Euzebya sp.: one gene and its partner. Each later gene encodes a partner of the first gene's protein in a complex. Links are inferred from orthologs where the notes say so. Each region holds a gene or a part of one and is shown in the gene's direction. Other genes may lie near its edges. The genes, in order: mfd and uvrA.

Region 1 (9,060 bases):
CGTCGACTACGTCCAGGGCTTCTACTTCTCCACACCCGACATCGTGTCGGGGCGCGAGCTGCCGGGCTTCAAGCTCGCCTACCTCCAGCTGCTCCGCGCGGCGTACTCCGAGGACGTGGACTTCGAGGAGCTCGCCGAGATCATCAAGCGGGACGTCGCGCTCAGCTACAAGCTGCTGCGGTTCGTCAACTCCGCCCACTTCGGCCTGCGGGGCGAGGTGACGTCGGTCCTCCACGCCCTCACGATGCTCGGCCTCGTGCAGGTCCGGAGCTGGGTCGGCGTGGCGACGGTGTCCGGCATGGTCCACCCGCGGACCCAGGAGCTCGCGGTCCTCGCCGCCACCCGTGCGCGCTTCTGCGAGTCCCTCGCCCGGCGCCTCCGCGTCGCGAGCAGCCACGAAGCCTTCGCCCTCGGCATGTTCAGCCTCCTCGACGCCCTGCTCGGCAAGTCGATGGAGGAGGCCCTCGAGTCCGTCACGCTCCCCGCCTCCGTCGTCGGCGCCCTGCTCGGCGAGCCCGGGGAGCTGGTCGACCTGCTCCGGGTCGTCGTCGCCTACGAGCGCGGCCGGTGGGACGTCGTCTCCGAGCTCGCGGCCGCCCACGGCTGGCAGGAGTCCGAGCTGATCGGCATGTACGTCGACGCGATCGAGTGGAGCCGCGACTTCTTCGGCACCACCGCCGGCTGACCGGACCCGCCCCGGGCGGTCTCGCCGCCGTGCACCCCTCCGGCGCGACGGTCAGGATGGGCGCCCGTGCGCGCCCCCACGACCACCGCACCGGCCGGCGGCCCGCTCGCCGGCCTGCTGTCGCGCACCGGTGAGGACTTCGACGACCTCGGCTTCGCCGGCGAGGCCACCGTCAGCCCGCCGCTGCGCCCCCTCGTCATCGCCCACCTCGCCCGGCGACGGCCGCTCCTGGTCGTCACGCCGACGCTGAAGGACGCCGAGGCGCTGGCCGACGACGTGTGCGCCTTCACCGGACCGGACGCCGTCGCGGTGTTCCCCCCCTGGGAGACGCTGCCCCACGAGCGGCTCAGCCCGCAGCCGGCCACCGTGGGCACGCGCCTCCGCGTCCTGGACCGGCTGCGGCGTGCAGGGGAGGACGGTGGTGACCCCGACGGCGACCTCCGCGTGGTCATCGCCCCCGTCCGCGCCGTGCTCCAACCCATGGACCCGCGGCTCGCGGAGCGCGAGCCGCTCGACCTGGCGCCTGGGTGGGGCGGGGGACTCGACGCCCTGGTGGACCAGCTCGCCGCACTCGGCTACACGCGTTCGTCGATGGTGACCCAGCGGGGGGAGTTCGCCGTCCGCGGCGGCCTGGTCGACATCTTCCCGACCACCGACGACCACCCCGTCCGCGTCGAGTTCTGGGGCGACGACGTCGACGAGATCCGGACCTTCTCCGCCGGCGACCAGCGCGCGATGGACACCGTCGGGTCTGTCACGGTCCACGCCGCCCGCGAGCTGGTCCTCGACGCCGAGACGACCGGCACCGCCGCGCGCCTGGTCGACGCCGTCCCCGCACTCGCGGACCAGCTGCGGATGCTCGCCGACGGGATCGCGTTCGAGGGCGTGGAGGGGCTCGTCACCGCCATCCACCCCACGCCCGCCCACCTGCCGGACCTGCTGCCCGACGGGACGGGCCTGGTCGTCGTCGACCCCCTCCAGTCCCACGACCGGGCGACCCAGCTCGTCGACCAGGCCGCCGAGCTGATGATCACCGACTGGGAGGCCCTGGCCGCCGCCAGCGACGCCGAGTCCGCCGAGCGGGGCGACGCACGCGCCGCCGTCGACGCCGCCCACGCGCGGAACGAGCGGGCGGGCTTCGCCGACCTCGACGAGGTCGTCGCCGGCTTCGACACCGGCGGCGGCAAGGTCTGGCGCCTGACGCCGTTCAGCTCCGCCGACAGCATCGTCAGCCTGACCGCGCGGCCGTGGGACAGCTTCAAGGGCGACGTGGTCTCTGCGGCCCAGACGGTCAAGCGCTACCTGTCCGCCACCGAGGACCGGGACGAGATGACCGTCGTCCTGACGACCATCGGCCACGGCCCCGCCCTGCGGCTCGCCGAGGTGCTGCGGGCGGAGGGGGTGCCGGTCGACGTCGACGACGCGTCCACGCCCATCGCCACGCGACCTGACGGCCGGGTCCACGTCCGGGAGTCGACCCTCCGCACCGGGTTCCTGTCCGAGGACCTCGGGATCTGCCTGCTCGGCGAGTTCGACCTGTTCGGCCCTCGCCGCCACCGCGCCGGCCGGCGTCTGAAGAGCCGCCGGGCGGCCGCCCAGACCGTCATCGACCTCGAGCCCGGCGACCCGGTCGTCCACTCAACCCACGGGGTCGGCCGCTACGTGGGCATGGTCACCCGGGAGCTGCGCGGCACGACCACCCTCGGCGGCGGCACCGCCGGCACGGTCACCCGCGACTACGTCATCGTCGAGTACGCCGGCGGCGACCGGCTCTTCGTCCCCTCCGACCAGGTCGACTCCCTCGCCAAGTACGTCGGCGGCGAGGACCCGAAGGTCATGCGGATGGGCGGCGCGGACTGGGACCGCGCCCGCGGCAAGGTCAAGGCCGCCGTCGAGGAGATGGCCGGCGAGCTGATCCGCCTCTACCAGGCCCGCATGCACTCCCCGGGCGTCGCCTTCAGCCCCGACACGGCGTGGCAGGGCGAGCTCGAGCAGGCCTTCCCCCACCCCGAGACCCCCGACCAGCTCGAGGCCATCGACGCGGTCAAGCAGGACATGGAGGCGCCGGTCCCGATGGACCGGCTCATCTGCGGCGACGTCGGGTTCGGCAAGACCGAGGTGGCCGTCCGCGCCGCCGCCAAGTGCGTGTTCGACCACAAGCAGTGCGCGGTGCTCGTGCCGACGACCCTGCTGGCCCAGCAGCACGGCGAGACCTTCACCGAGCGCTTCAGCGGGTTCCCCGTCGAGATCCGCGTGCTCAGCCGCTTCGCGAGCCCGAAGGAGCAGTCCGAGATCCTGGACGGCCTCGCCGCCGGCACCGTCGACCTGGTGATCGGCACCCACCGGCTGCTGAGCGCCGACATCACCTTCAAGGACCTGGGCCTCCTGATCGTCGACGAGGAGCAGCGCTTCGGCGTCAGCCACAAGGAGCGGCTGAAGCAGCTCAAGACCTCCGTCGACGTGCTGACCATGTCCGCGACGCCGATCCCCCGGACCATGGAGATGGCCATCACGGGGATCCGGGACCTGTCGACGATCGAGACCGCCCCCGAGGAGCGCCAGCCGATCGTCACCCAGGTCGGCCCCCTCGACGAGAACCTCGCCGCCCTCGCGATCCGCCGCGAGCTGCTGCGCGAGGGCCAGGTCTTCTGGCTGCACAACTCCGTCCGCACCATCCACGCCGCCGCCGACCGGATCCGCGAGCTGGTCCCGGGCGCCCGCGTCGGCATCGGCCACGGGCAGATGTCCGAGGGCGAGCTCGAACAGGTGATGCTCGACTTCTGGCACCGCGAGTTCGACGTCCTCGTCTCGACGACGATCATCGAGTCCGGCCTCGACATCCCCAACGCGAACACCCTGATCGTCGAGCGGGCGGACCTGTTCGGCCTGGCCCAGCTCTACCAGCTGCGGGGGAGGGTGGGGCGCTCGTCGGCGCGCGGGTACGCCTACCTCTTCTACCCCGAGGACTCGGTCATGACCGAGGAGGCCTACAAGCGCCTCGAGTCCATCGCGACCCACACCCAGCTCGGGTCGGGCATGTCGATCGCCCTCAAGGACCTCGAGATCCGCGGCGCCGGGTCCATGCTCGGCGCGGACCAGTCCGGGCAGGTCGCGAGCGTCGGCTTCGAGGCCTACAGCCAGCTGATGGCCGAAGCCGTCACCGAGCTGACCCAGGGCAAGCCCGTCGAGCGCGAACCCGAGATCACCGTCGACCTGCCGATCGACGCCCACCTGCCGAAGGACTACATCGCCGACGAGGGGCTGCGGCTCGAGGCCTACCGCACCGTCGCCCAGGTCCGCGACGCCCGCGGGGTCAAGGCCGCCCGGGAGGAGCTCGTCGACCGCTACGGCCCCCTGCCCCCGCCGGCGGAGCGCCTGCTCAGCGTCGCGGCGCTCAAGGCCGCGCTGCGCCGGTGGGGCATCACCGAGGTGTCGACGACGCCCCGCCGGACCGTCCGCCTCGCCCCCGTCACCCTCAGCGACTCCGCCCAGGTCCGCCTGAGCCGCACCGACCCGTCGGCGCTGTACAACCCGTCGGCGGGGCTGGTGGAGCTGCGCATGCCCCCGCGGTCGGGCGAGGGCGGCGGCGAGCTGATCGGGTGGCTCGCGTCCCGCCTGAAGTCCACCTTCGCCGGCGCGTGACCGGCGCCGTCCGCGCCCGGCAGTGGGCGCGTCGTCCCCCCACCGCCTACCCTCAGATCCGCATGCCTCGTCTTCTCGCACTCCTCACCACCCTCGCCCTCCTCGCCAGCGGCTGCGCCCAGGCGATCGGCAACCCGCGCACCGCCGCCGAGGTCAACGGCGAGGCGATCGCGATCGCCGACATCGAGGACCTGGTCGCCGAGGCGGCCACCGGGGTGAACCCCCAGACCGGGCAGCCCCAACCCGAGGACGCGGCGGCCGTCACCGTCCTCAGCGACGTCGTCCTGCTGGAGCTGCTCAGCCAGGAGCTGGCCGAGCGCGGCGGCGACCGGGTCACCGCCGCCGACCTCGACGACGCGGTCGCTGACGCCGAGGAGGCTGCCGGGGGTGAGCAGGCGTTCGACGACCAGCTCGCGCAGCAGGGCTTCAGCCGCGAGCGCTTCCGCTTCGAGCAGCGCTTCCAGCTGACCGTGACGCGGCTGACCGACGTGTTGAGCGCCGACGTGGAGGTCACCGAGGAGGACGTGCAGGCCGCCTACGACGCCCAGTTCGGCCTTCCGACGGTCAGCCACATCCTGGTGGCGACCGAGGAGGAGGCCGAGGCGGTCATCGAGCGGATCGAGGGCGGTGAGGACTTCGCGGCCGTCGCGAGCGAGGTGTCGACCGACCAGGGCAGCGCCGCCCAGGGCGGGCAGCTGGGGCAGCTGCAGCCCGGCGCGTTCGTCCCCGAGTTCGAGGAGGCGGCCCTGGCGGTCGAGCCGGGCGAGCTGTCCGATCCGGTGGAGACCCAGTTCGGGTTCCACGTCATCCGGACCGAGGCGCCGCCGGAGCTGGGCGACGACCTCCGCGACCAGATCGAGACCCAGCTCGCCCAGCAGCAGGTCCAGCCGCTGCTCGGGGAGCTGCTGCAGGACGTGCTCGACGCCGGGCAGGTCGAGATCAACCCCCGCTTCGGCACCTGGGATCCCCAGTTCACCCCCGAGGGCGGCCTGACCCAGCTGCTCGCGGCCGGCGACCCGCTCGGTGACCTGCAGCCCGTCTCGGCGGGCGTCGGGGACGCCATCGGCGGCGACGCCGCGGTCCCCGGCGCGACGCCCGCGCCGACGCCGGCCCAGTAGTGGCGCGAGCGCGCGACACCGCCGCGCCGACGCCGCGGCTGCTGCTGGTCGACACCGTCGACCAGCTCCCCGGACTGCTGCCGTGGCACGCCTTCCAGGCGCTCCGGAGCTGCGACCTCGTCCTGCTCGGCCGCCCCGACCACCCGCTCGCGACCAGCCTCGACATGGCCGAGGAGCGCTACGAGGTCGTCCCGCCCGACGTGGGCGAGCAGGCCGTCGGCCGCGCCGAGCTGCTCGCCGGCCTGTCCCTGGCCGACCGCGCCCGCGCGAGCTGGGTCCTCGACCGCGTCGTGGAGGCCGGTTCCGTCGCCTACGTCTTCGGCCCGGCCGACACCGACGCGTTCACACGCACGCTCGGGATGGAGGCGGCGCGGGAGGGCGTCGAGGTCGAGATCGTCTACTTCGGCCTGGCACCGAAGGGCGTCAAGGTGCTCGACCTCGTGCGGATCCAGGAGCGCCTGCTGGCCCCCGGCGGGTGCCCGTGGGACGCCGAGCAGACCCATGCCTCCCTCGCCAAGTACGCCATCGAGGAGGCCCACGAGCTGGCCGAGGCCATCGCCGCGGACGACCCGACGGCCATCGCCGAGGAGCTCGGCGACGTGCTGATGCAGGTGACGTTCCACGCCGAGCTGGCCGACGACTTCGACATCGACGCGGTCGCCGAGGGGATCGCCGAGAAGCTGGTCCGCCGCCACCCGCACGTCTTCGCCGACGGCAGCGCGGACACCGCCGCCGACGTCGAGGCCAGCTGGGACGAGATCAAGGCGGGGGAGAAGCCCGACCGCGAGGGCCCCTTCGACGGGGTCCCCACCGGGCTGCCGGCGGTGGCCCTGGCCGCGAAGGTCCAGTCGCGGGCCGAGCGGCTGGGGTTCCGCTGGGCCGACGCCACCGACGCGGCGGAGAAGGTCGCCGAGGAGCTCGGGGAGGTGCTCGACGCCGCCACGCCCGAGGAGACGACCGCGGAGATCGGCGACCTCCTCTTCGCCGCGGTCAGCCTCGCGCGGGCCTCGGACGTCGACCCCGAGGACGCCCTGCGGCGGGCCGTCGCGCGCTTCAGGGCGCGCTTCGAGGACGTCGTGGCCACGGCCGGCGACACGGACCTGAGCGCGCTGACACCCGAGGGGTGGCAGGCCCGGTGGGACGCGACCTGAGGTTGCCGGCAGGGGGTCCCAGCCCGTACCGTACGCGCGGCAGCTGAAACCGCTTCCACCACGGAGCCATGACCGCGAGCATCTCGGACGTCGCCGCGCGGGCGGGGGTCTCGGTCGCCACGGTCAGCCGTGCGCTCCGGGGACTGCCCAACGTGGCCGAGCGCACCCGCGACCGGGTGCTGGCCGCCGCCGCCGAGCTCGACTACGTGGTGAACCCCAACGCCTCGCGGCTGGCGGCCGGGCACAACCTCACCGTCGGGGTCGTGCTGCCCCACACGACGGGCTGGTACTTCCAGCACGTCCTCAGCGGCGTGCAGGCCGTCCTCCACGCCCAGGGCTACGACATGCTCCTGTACACGCTGCCGGATCCCGAGGCGCGGGAGCGGTTCCTCGCCCTCCTGCCGTTCCGCAAGCGCGTCGACGGGCTGGTGCTGATCGACATCCCGCTCACCGACGTCGAGCAGCGTCTTCTGGCCGGGTTGGGCACCCCGCTCGTCGCCGTCGGCGAGGGCGGTCCGCACTTCCCCCACATCGAGGTGGACAACACCCACGGCGCGCAGCTGGCGACGGAGTTCCTGCTGGACCTCGGCCACCGGCGCGTCGGCCTGATCTCGGGTCCCCTCGACGACCCCATGCGGTTCCGCGTCGCCAACGACCGCTGGGCCGGGTGGGCCGCGGCGCTGGAGGCCCGGGGCATCGACCCCGATGGCGACTGGGTGGCGATCGGCGACTTCCGCATGGAGCACGGCCTGCGCGCGATGGCGCACCTGCTGGCCCGCGCGCCGGGGCTGACCGCGGTGCTGTGCATGTCCGACGAGATGGCGATCGGGGCGATGCGCCTGCTGTCCGAGCAGCGGATCGGCGTGCCGGAGGACATCTCCGTCGTCGGCTTCGACGGCCACGAGATCGGCGCCTACATCGGCTTGACGACCGTCGCCCAACCCATGGAGGTCCTCGGCGCCGGCGCCGCCGACGTCCTGCTGGCGGCCATCCGCGGGCAGCGCCCCACCGGCTTCCCCCGCGTCGTGCCGCTCGCCCTGGTGGTGCGCGAGACCACGGCGCCGCCTGTCCGGACGGGCCTGGCCGCACGGCGGATCGGGTAGACGGGGTGAAGTCCAACCTGTTGGCCGTGTGGTTCGTGTGGCCTACAGTTGTTCGTGATGCTCAGTGAGCATCGGATGAGGAGGAGCGACGTGGAAATCATCGATGTCCTGGGACGAGAGGTCCTCGACTCCCGCGGCAACCCCACCGTCGAGGTGGAGGTGCTGCTCGAAGACGGCAGCCTCGGGCGCGCGGCGGTGCCGAGCGGCGCCTCGACCGGTGCCTTCGAGGCCGTCGAGCTCCGCGACGGCGGCGATCGCTACGGGGGCAAGGGCGTCGCGGACGCGGTGGCGAACGTCAACACCCAGATCCGACCGGTGCTCGTGGGCTACGACGCCACAGACCAGCGGGACGTCGATGCCGCGCTCCTCGACCTCGACGGCACCCCCAACAAGGGCTCGATCGGCGCCAACGCGATCCTCGGCGCCAGCCTCGCGGTGGCCAAGGCCGCGGCGGCGTCGCGGGGGCTGCCGCTGTACGCGTACCTCGGCGGCCCGAACGCCCACGTCCTGCCGGTGCCGATGATGAACATCATCAACGGCGGCGCGCACGCGGACTCCTCCGTCGACTTCCAGGAGTTCATGATCGCGCCCATCGGTGCGCCCACCTTCGCCGAGGCGCTCCGCACCGGCGCGGAGATCTACCACGCCCTCAAGAAGGTGCTCAGCGGTCGCGGGCTGAACACCGCACTGGGTGACGAGGGCGGGTTCGCGCCCGACCTCGAGTCCAACGCCGCCGCCCTCGACCTGATCGTCGAGGCGATCGAGGCTGCCGGCTACACCCCCGGCGACGACGTCGCCCTCGCGATGGACGTCGCCTCGACGGAGTTCTTCTCCGACGGCACCTACGACCTGGCGGGTGAGGGGCGGACGCTGTCCTCCGAGGAGCTGGCCGGCGAGCTGGCCGGGCTGGTCGACCGGTTCCCGATCGTCTCGATCGAGGACGGCATGGCCGAGGAGGACTGGGACGGCTGGGTCGCCCTGATGGACGCCATCGGCGACCGCTGCCAGCTCGTGGGCGACGACCTGTTCGTCACCAACGTCGAGCGGATCCGCCGCGGGATCGACCTCGGGGCCGCGAACAGCGTCCTGGTCAAGGTCAACCAGATCGGCTCGCTGACCGAGACGCTGGAGGCGATCGAGATGGCCCACCGCCAGGGGTGGACCTGCATGATCAGCCACCGGTCCGGTGAGACCGAGGACGTCACGATCGCCGACCTGGCGGTGGCCACCAACGCCGGGCAGATCAAGACCGGCGCGCCCGCCCGCAGCGACCGGGTCGCCAAGTACAACCAGCTGCTCCGCATCGAGGACGAGCTCGGCGACGCCGCCCGCTACGCGGGCCGGGGCGCCTTCGCCCGGAC
Region 2 (8,328 bases), on another replicon or contig:
AGGGCCTCGACGAACGTCTCACCGTCGACCAGCCACGGCTCGTTGACCCGCAGCCCGGCGCCGCGGGACGCCTCCACCACCGCCGCGCTGGTGCCGTACCGGTTGTCCCCGGCCAGCCGGACGTCCGGTGCGATCTGGTCGCTGATCACGTCGGTGCCGCCGACCGCGGCGGTCGCCGGGTCGCCCAGTGCCTCGAGGGCCGCGGTGGTCTCCGCGGGCACGCGGTCCTGCTCGACGAGCAGGATCGGCTGCAGGCTGAACGCCGACAGCGCCGACACCGCGACGGAGTCCGCGAACCCGCCGCCGTTCGCGAGGAACACCTCCGCCGGCGGGGCGCCGGCGGCCTCGGCCAGCGCGGTCGCGATGGCCGCGGCGGTGCCGAACCGGTTCGTCCCGGCCACGCGCGCCACGGTCATGCCCGCGTCGGCCAGCCCCTGCTCGACCCCGTCGGACAGCGCGGCCGTGCCGCCGAGGAGGGTGACGTCCGTCACGCCCAGGCGCCGCAGCTCGGCCAGCACGTCGGGCGACAGCGCCTCGACCGGGTTGAGCAGCAGCGGCGCGCCGAGCCCCCCGGCCAGCGACGCGCCGGTCAGGCCGTCGGCGAAGTCGTCGGCCCGGGCGATCACGGCGGCGGGCGAGGCCTCCCAGCCCTGGCTCACCGCGATGGACGTGGCGACCGGGTCGGCGCCCTCCACGGTGATGGCGGTCGGCGGGTCGCACTCGGGCATGCCCGGCCGGGTCTCGGACGTCCAGGCGCACCCGAGGTCGCGATCGGCCACGACGGCGTCGTCCAGCAGGTCCTCGCCCTCGGGCCGCTCGCCCGTGGTGATCCACGTCACCAGGTCGCCGAAGGCCGTCACCAGCTCCTCCGGGGTGAAGTCGCAGTGCCCCGCGGCGCGGACGGTGCGCTGGACGAGGTTCTCCGACAGGCCGTGGTCGGCGACCTCCTGGGCGTAGATCCGCTGGTTGAGGAGGGGCACGAACAGGTCGCCGGTGGTGTGGAGGGACAGGACGGGGATCTCCGGCTCGCCGTCGATCACGGCGAACGGCGCGGGTGCGTCACCCTCCACCCGGGGCACCAGCGCGTTGAGCGCCTCCTCGACGGGGGAGAGCTCGCCCTCGGGGTGGTTCGGGAACTGGTAGACGGTGTCGGCGTTGTCGTAGGCGTCACCGGCACCGACGGGGGTCTCGAGGCCACCCGACAGCGCACGGCCGTACAGCGCCTGCAGGAAGGGGATCGTCGGCCCCTCACCCGGGTCGATGGCCGCGTCGACGTTCCAGAAGCGCAGCGACTCCTCGAACGTCGGCCGCTCGCCGCCGCTCAGGTGCTCGACCACGTCGGCGTACTGCACGCCGCCGGGCGTCCTGAGGCCGGTCTGCAGGCCGAGGATCGCGGAGATCTGCTGCGCGGGGCCCTGCAGGTAGGACAGGTCGCCGGGGATCGGCACCTCGACGCCGGCCAGGGTGCCGCCCACGAGGTTCACGTCGGCGAAGTAGTCGAACAGCGCGAGGTCGCCCATCACGCCGCAGGCCGGCAGGGCCCCGACGTAGGCGTCGGGACGGCGCTCGATCGCGGCCCCGGTGATGTGCCCGCCCATGGAGAACCCGTGGACGATCGTGGCGGTAGGCTCGTCTTCGCCGGTCAACTCGGCGAAGCGGGTCCGAAGGGCGTCGGTCTCCTCGATCGAGGAGTCGATCACGTACCCGTTCGCCGAGTAGCTCGAGGCGGCCCACGCGAAGCCCTGGGCGATGAACAGGTCCCTCAGCGGCGGGGGCTGGACGATGAGATCGGCCTGCTGCGGACCCACGAAGCCGTGGGCGTAGAGGACGAGGGTGCCGTTCCAGTCGTCGGGGACCTCGATCTGGTACCCGGAGTCGGCCCCGTCGACGGTGAGGGTGCCGCTGTAGGCGGTGGCGCCCTCGCGCGCCTCGAAGGTCGGATCGGCGACGACGTAGTCGGGCGGCTCCTGGGCGGCGGCCGGAATGGCGAGCAGACCCAGGAGCAGGAGGATCGTGGCGGCGGCGGAGATCAATCGGCTCATATGCCCTGGGACCCTCGATGACCCGAGTCATGTCGACCCTGTACCGATGGCCGTTGTCCGCACCCGAGGTGGCCCTCTGACGGTGGTCGTGTCGCACCCGCCGGGTAGCGTTGGGCCGTCGTGAGCGCACCACACCAGACCTCCGCTCCGGCATCGGTCCTCCGCGTGGCCGGCGCCCGTGAGCACAACCTCAAGAACGTGTCGCTGGAGATCCCACGCGACGCCCTCGTCGTGTTCAGCGGGTTGTCCGGATCCGGCAAGTCCAGCCTGGCCTTCGACACGATCTACGCGGAGGGGCAGCGACGGTACGTCGAGTCCCTCAGCGCCTACGCGCGCCAGTTCCTCGGGCAGATGGACAAGCCCGACGTCGACTTCATCGAGGGGCTCAGCCCCGCCATCTCGATCGACCAGAAGACGACCTCGAAGAACCCCCGCTCGACGGTCGGGACGATCACCGAGGTCTACGACTACCTCCGCCTGCTGTTCGCGCGGATCGGCAAGCCGCACTGCCCCGAGTGCGGACGACCGATCGAGCAGCAGTCCGCCGAGCAGATCGTCGACCAGCTGGAGTCGCTGCCCGACGGGGAGCGGTTCATGGTCCTCGCCCCGGTCGTGCGCGGCCGCAAGGGCAACTACACGACCCTGATGAAGGAGCTGTCCACCAAGGGCTTCGCGCGCGCCCGCGTGAACGGAGAGGTCGTCGACCTCGCCGACCCCCCGGACCTGGCTCGCTACGAGCAGCACGACATCGAGGTGGTCGTCGACCGCCTGGTCGCCAAGCCGCACATCCGCCGGCGGTTGAACGACTCGATCGAGCAGGCGCTGGCCCTGGCGGACGGGGTCGCCGCGGTCCTGACCGTGCCGCGGGAGGGTGAGGGGGAGGGGGAGTACACGATCTTCTCCGAGCACCTCGCGTGCCCCTACGACGGGCTGTCCTTCGACCGGCTCGAGCCGCGGTCGTTCTCGTTCAACACCCCCTACGGCGCCTGCCACTCCTGCGACGGGCTCGGCATCCGCAAGGAGGTCGACCCCGAGCTGGTCATCACCGCCGAGGACGACTCGATCGACGACGGGGTGCTGATCCCGTTCTCGACCGGTCCGCAGCAGCGGTACTTCTCCCAGGTGCTGAAGGCCATCGCCGCCGAGCGCGGGTTCAGCACCCAGACGCCGTGGCGGAAGCTGAAGGCCCAGCACAAGCGGGCGCTGCTGCACGGCGTCGGCGGCAAGGTGCACGTCAGCTACACCAACCGGTACGGCCGGAAGCGCAGCTACAACGCGTCGTACGAGGGCGTGATCCCGTGGCTGCAGCGGAAGTACGCCGAGACCGACTCGGACTACCAGCGGGACAAGATCGAGGAGTACATGCGGGAGGTGCCCTGCCCCACGTGCAAGGGCGCCCGGCTCCGTCCCCTCCCCCTCCACGTCCTGATCGACGGCCGGTCCATCGCGGACGTCTCCGCCATGTCGATCGCCGACGCGCAGGCGTTCTTCACCGGTCTCGAGCTCGGCACGCGCGACGCGATGATCGCCGAGTCGGTGCTCAAGGAGATCAACGAGCGGCTGCGGTTCCTCCTCGACGTCGGCCTCGACTACCTGACGATGGGCCGGTCCGCGGGGACGCTGGCGGGCGGCGAGGCGCAGCGGATCCGGCTGGCGACCCAGATCGGGTCGGGGCTGGTCGGGTGCCTGTACGTGCTGGACGAGCCCTCGATCGGCCTGCACCAGCGGGACAACGAGCGGCTGATCGACACGTTGGTGCGCCTGCGCGACCTGGGGAACACCGTGATCGTCGTCGAGCACGACCGCGCCACGATGGAGGCGGCGGACCACGTCGTGGAGATCGGCCCCGGGGCGGGGGAGCACGGCGGCGAGATCGTGCACTCCGGATCGCTCGCCGACCTGCAGGTGAACGACCGGTCGATCACGGGCAAGTACCTGTCGGGGCGCCTCGAGATCCCGGTGCCCCCCGAGCGCCGGCGGCCCAAGCGGGGCCACGCGATCACGGTCAGAGGTGCGCGGGAGCACAACCTGCAGGACGTGACCGTCCGCTTCCCCCTGGGCGTGTTCACCGCCGTCACGGGCGTGTCGGGCAGCGGCAAGTCGACGCTGGTGAACGACATCCTGAAGGCCGGCCTGATGCGGCACGTGTACGGCTCGCGGGTCGTGCCGGGTGCCCACCGCCGCATCGACGGGCTGGAGGACGTCGACAAGGTGGTCGGCATCGACCAGTCACCGATCGGGCGGACCCCGCGGTCCAACCCCGCGACCTACACCGGTGTGTTCGACCACATCCGCAAGCTGTTCGCCGCCACGCAGGAGGCGAAGATGCGCGGGTACCAGCCCGGGCGGTTCAGCTTCAACGTCAAGGGCGGGCGGTGCGAGAACTGCAAGGGCGACGGGACGATCAAGATCGACATGCAGTTCCTGCCGGACATCTACGTGCCGTGCGAGGTCTGCAAGGGCGCCCGGTACAACCGCGAGACCCTGCAGGTGCACTACAAGGGCAAGACGATCGCCGACGTCCTCGACATGCCGATCGAGGAGGCGCTGGGGTTCTTCACCAACCTGTCGGCGATCCGGGCGCACCTCGAGACCCTGGTCGACGTCGGCCTGGGCTACGTGCGGCTGGGACAGGCGGCGACGACGCTGTCCGGTGGTGAGGCGCAGCGGGTCAAGCTGGCCAGCGAGCTCCGCAAGCGCCAGACCGGCCAGACCGTCTACATCCTGGACGAGCCCACGACCGGTCTGCACTTCGAGGACGTCCGCAAGCTGCTCGAGGTGCTGCACCGGCTGGTCGACAAGGGCAACACGGTCATCGTGATCGAGCACGACCTCGAGGTCGTGAAGACCGCGGACTGGATCATCGACCTCGGACCCGAAGGCGGATCGGGAGGCGGCACGATCGTCGGCGAGGGGTCGCCGGAGCAGATCGTCGACACCCCGAACAGCTACACCGGGAAGTTCCTGGCGCCGCTGCTGCAACGGGAGCCGATCGCCAGCTAGTAGGCGTCCCAGCTGCGTGGGCGGCGTTGGCGGGTGGCCGCCGACGTCCTACCGTTCTGCGACGATGTCACCCCGCCCGATCGAGCGCAGCAGCGACGTCGTCGTGGTCGGCGGCGGCCCGGCCGGGCTGGCGGCGGCCCTGTTGGCTGCGCGGCGCGGCCGGTCCGTCGTTCTGGTCGAGGCGTCGTCACGGCTCGGCGGGATGGCGGCCAGCCCGACCGTCGGCGGTCAGCGCGTCGACCTGGGCAGCCACCGACTGCACCCGAGCGCGTCCGGGCCGACCCGGGCCCTGCTCGACGAGCTGCTCGGCAGCGACCTGCAGGTCCGCCCCCGCCACGGGCGGCTGCACCTCGACGGCCGCTGGGTCGGGTTCCCCCTGCAGGTCGGGGACCTGATCCGGTCCCTCCCCCCGGCCACCGCGGCCCGGATCGGTGGGGACCTGCTGACGGGGGTCGTCCGTCGCGAGCCGGCCGACGCCACCTACGCCGACGTGGTCGCCGCCCGCCTCGGCCCGACCGTCCTCGACCGCTTCCACGGGCCGTACGCCCGCAAGCTCTGGGGGGTCGGGCCGGAGGAGCTGGCCGGCGAGCTCGCCCGCCGCCGCATCGCCCTGCGCGGCATCGGTGACGTGATCGGCCGGTTGCGCCGCAGCGCCACCCCGACCGGCCGGACCTTCCTGTACCCGCGGCTCGGCTACGGCCAGATCGTGGACCGCCTGGCCGAGGCCGCGGTCGACGCCGGGGTGGAGGTCCTGCTCGAGACCGCCCCGCTGGCCGTCACCCCTGACCGCCGTGCACCCGTGATCCACACGCGCGACGGCGGCCGGCTGGCGGCAGGGCGTGTGCTGTGGACCGCCCCACCGTCAGCGCTGGTCGCCGCCAGCCCGGGGGTGGCCGACACCACCCCGGCGCTGGTGCACCGGGGGGTCGTCCTCGTCTACCTGGTGCTCGACCAGCCCCGGTACCTGGAGTGGGACGCCCACTACGTCCCCGACCTCGAGGTCCCGTTCGTCCGGCTGAGCGAGCCCAAGGGCTACCGCGACGGACCCGACCCCGCCGACCGGACCGTCCTGTGCGCCGAGGTGCCGGCGACGCCGGGGGACGCGACGTGGCAGGCCGCGGAGGACCAGCTGGAGGGCGCCGTCCTCGAGGGCATGGGCCGCCTCGGCCTGCCCAGCCCCTCCCCGGTCGAGGTCCGCACCATCCGGCTGCCCCGCGTGTACCCGCGGTACGACAACGCCGGCGCGGGCCGGTTGCGGGATCTGCTGTCCCGCGCCGAGGCCGTCGACGGGGTCACGCTGCTGGGCCGTCAGGGCCTGGGCGTGGCCGACAACCTCCACCACGTCATCGACATGGCCCGGTGGGCGGTCGAGGCGCTGGACGGCCCCGACGGATGGGACGAGGCGGCGTGGCGGCGAGCCCGCAGCCGCATCGACGCCCACGTCGTCGAGGACTGAGCTCCCAGCCCTGTGTGCCCCGGCCCCGTCCGCCCGACTTTCGGTGCACTGACCGGGGTCACCCTCCGGCGTCGGAGCGTGGGTCGAGGCGCTGACCTGCCGTTTCCCGACTCTCGGTGCGCCGGAGTTGCCCGCTGAACGGCGTTAGGTGCACTGAGAGTTCCCGGGGACGCCCAGGGGGAGGGCCCAGAGGGCCAGTGGGGAGGGGGAGGGGATCAGCGCCGGTCAGCGGGACAGCGTTGCCGGTTCCGGGTTCAGCTGGCGCCAGACCGTCGGGACGACGCGGCGCAGGTACCGGCCCAGCCGCACGAACGAGCGGCCGGAGGCGCGGAAGGCGTAGGTGATCGGGACCTCGACGTAGGTGAACCCGCGCCCGACGAGGTCGATCGTGAGGACCTGGGCGTAGTTGTAGTCGTGCGGGATCACGGCGGCGGCTGCCGCGGCGGGGGAGAAGGCCCGGTAGCCCGACTGGCCGTCGGTCACCGGCTGCCGCACGGTCCAGCGCACCCATCCGGTCAGCACCTGGTTCCCGAGCCGGCGGTGGGGTCGCATGTGGTGGATCGTCCCGGCGAACCGGCTGCCGACGACGTAGTCGGCGGTGCCGTCCAGGATCGGGGAGACCAGCGCCTCGAGCTCTGCCGGGTCGTACTCGCCGTCGGCGTCGCAGAAGGCGACGGCGCTGGCCCCGACGGCGGTCGCGTGCGCCAACCCGGTGCGCACCGCGGCTCCCAACCCCCGGTTTACCTCGTGGCAGATCACCGTCGCACCGGCCGCTCGTGCCCGGGTCGCCGTGTCGTCGGCGCTGCCGTCGTCGACCACCACGACCTGCACCGGCCGGCCGGCGACGGTCGCGGGCGTCCGGGCCACGACCGCCGCGACGCGCGGTCCCTCGTCGTGGGCGGGCATGAACAGCACCACCGGTCCGTCGCCGGTGGGGCAGGGAGAGGGGCGCGGGGGACGACGGCGCGGCAGGCGGAGCCGGCCCCAGAGCCCCGGGCTCGGGAGGGCCGTCGACACCACCCCGGCCACCAGGGAGTACGCCGTCTTCAGCGCGTGGATCGCCAGCGCGGCGGCGATGGCACGGCCCGACGGGACCCCCACGGCGACCAGCGCGGCCGTCGCCGCCGCCTCGTACGACCCGAGCCCGCCCGGTGCCAGCGCCACCAGCTGCGCCGCGATCGCCGCTGCCAGGACCACGACCGCGTCCGCCGCCGACGGCCGCACGCCGAACCACGTGAGGACCTGCCAGACGAGCACGGCCTCTGCAACCCAGGCGAACGTCGTCAAAGCCAGCACGACCGGGCCGGGCGGGCGGATCCCAGCGCCCGCGCGTCGGCGCCGCACCGCGACCCACACCGCGCCGGCACCCGCGAGGGCGACGACCAGCGCCACGCCCGCGCCGGCAGGACCGAGCAGGTCCGCGACGACGGCCGGTCCCGCGACCACTCCCATCACCAGCAGCGACACGATGTCGGCGGTGCGCAGCGCCACGGTGGACGTCGTGGCATCGGCCGGGTTGATCCCCGCCCGGCGGACGACCGACAGGATCCGCAGGGGCTCGCCCAGCCGGAACGGCAGGACGTGGTTCCCACCCAGCGACACGTGGATGGCCGCGAGGGCGTGGCCGAAGGACAGGCCCGGCAGGGTCCGCTGCCAGGCCACGGCCCGCAGCGCGAACGCGGTGCCGAACGCGCCCACGGCCACGACCAGTCCGACCAGGTCGCCGCGCGCCGCCGTGACGCCCGATCGCAGGGCGTCGACGTCGACGGTGGCCACCAACCCCGCGACCGCCACGCCGGTGGCCACGACCGCGAGGACGGCCATCGC

What was found.
Region 2: the proteins of mfd (region 1) and uvrA are in contact, whole or in part, in a crystal structure (PDB 4DFC), measured with the Escherichia coli proteins. The link is inferred for Euzebya sp. from one-to-one orthologs.

The regions. Positions count from the first base shown.
Region 1 is NZ_CAXQBR010000001.1:33,673-42,732, forward strand. The notes cover bases 409-4,527. They hold mfd (transcription-repair coupling factor), read left to right. Parts: upstream 409-751; coding sequence 752-4,327; downstream 4,328-4,527. Other genes in these bases: ACEQ2X_RS00190 (EAL and HDOD domain-containing protein), read left to right, coding at 409-685; ACEQ2X_RS00200 (peptidylprolyl isomerase), read left to right, coding at 4,390-4,527. In the rest of the region: more of ACEQ2X_RS00190, read left to right, coding at 1-408; more of ACEQ2X_RS00200, read left to right, coding at 4,528-5,445; mazG (nucleoside triphosphate pyrophosphohydrolase), read left to right, coding at 5,445-6,596; ACEQ2X_RS00210 (LacI family DNA-binding transcriptional regulator), read left to right, coding at 6,665-7,699; eno (phosphopyruvate hydratase), read left to right, coding at 7,775-9,060. UniProt on the Escherichia coli protein: Couples transcription and DNA repair by recognizing RNA polymerase (RNAP) stalled at DNA lesions. Mediates ATP-dependent release of RNAP and its truncated transcript from the DNA, and recruitment of nucleotide excision repair machinery to the damaged site.
Region 2 is NZ_CAXQBR010000105.1:5,480-13,807, forward strand. What follows is about bases 1,859-5,245. They hold uvrA (excinuclease ABC subunit UvrA), read left to right. Parts: upstream 1,859-2,162; coding sequence 2,163-5,045; downstream 5,046-5,245. Other genes in these bases: ACEQ2X_RS23140 (cell wall-binding repeat-containing protein), read right to left, coding at 1,859-2,042; ACEQ2X_RS23150 (NAD(P)/FAD-dependent oxidoreductase), read left to right, coding at 5,110-5,245. Outside these bases: more of ACEQ2X_RS23140, read right to left, coding at 1-1,858; more of ACEQ2X_RS23150, read left to right, coding at 5,246-6,501; ACEQ2X_RS23155 (lysylphosphatidylglycerol synthase domain-containing protein), read right to left, coding at 6,727-8,328. UniProt on the Escherichia coli protein: The UvrABC repair system catalyzes the recognition and processing of DNA lesions. UvrA is an ATPase and a DNA-binding protein. A damage recognition complex composed of 2 UvrA and 2 UvrB subunits scans DNA for abnormalities.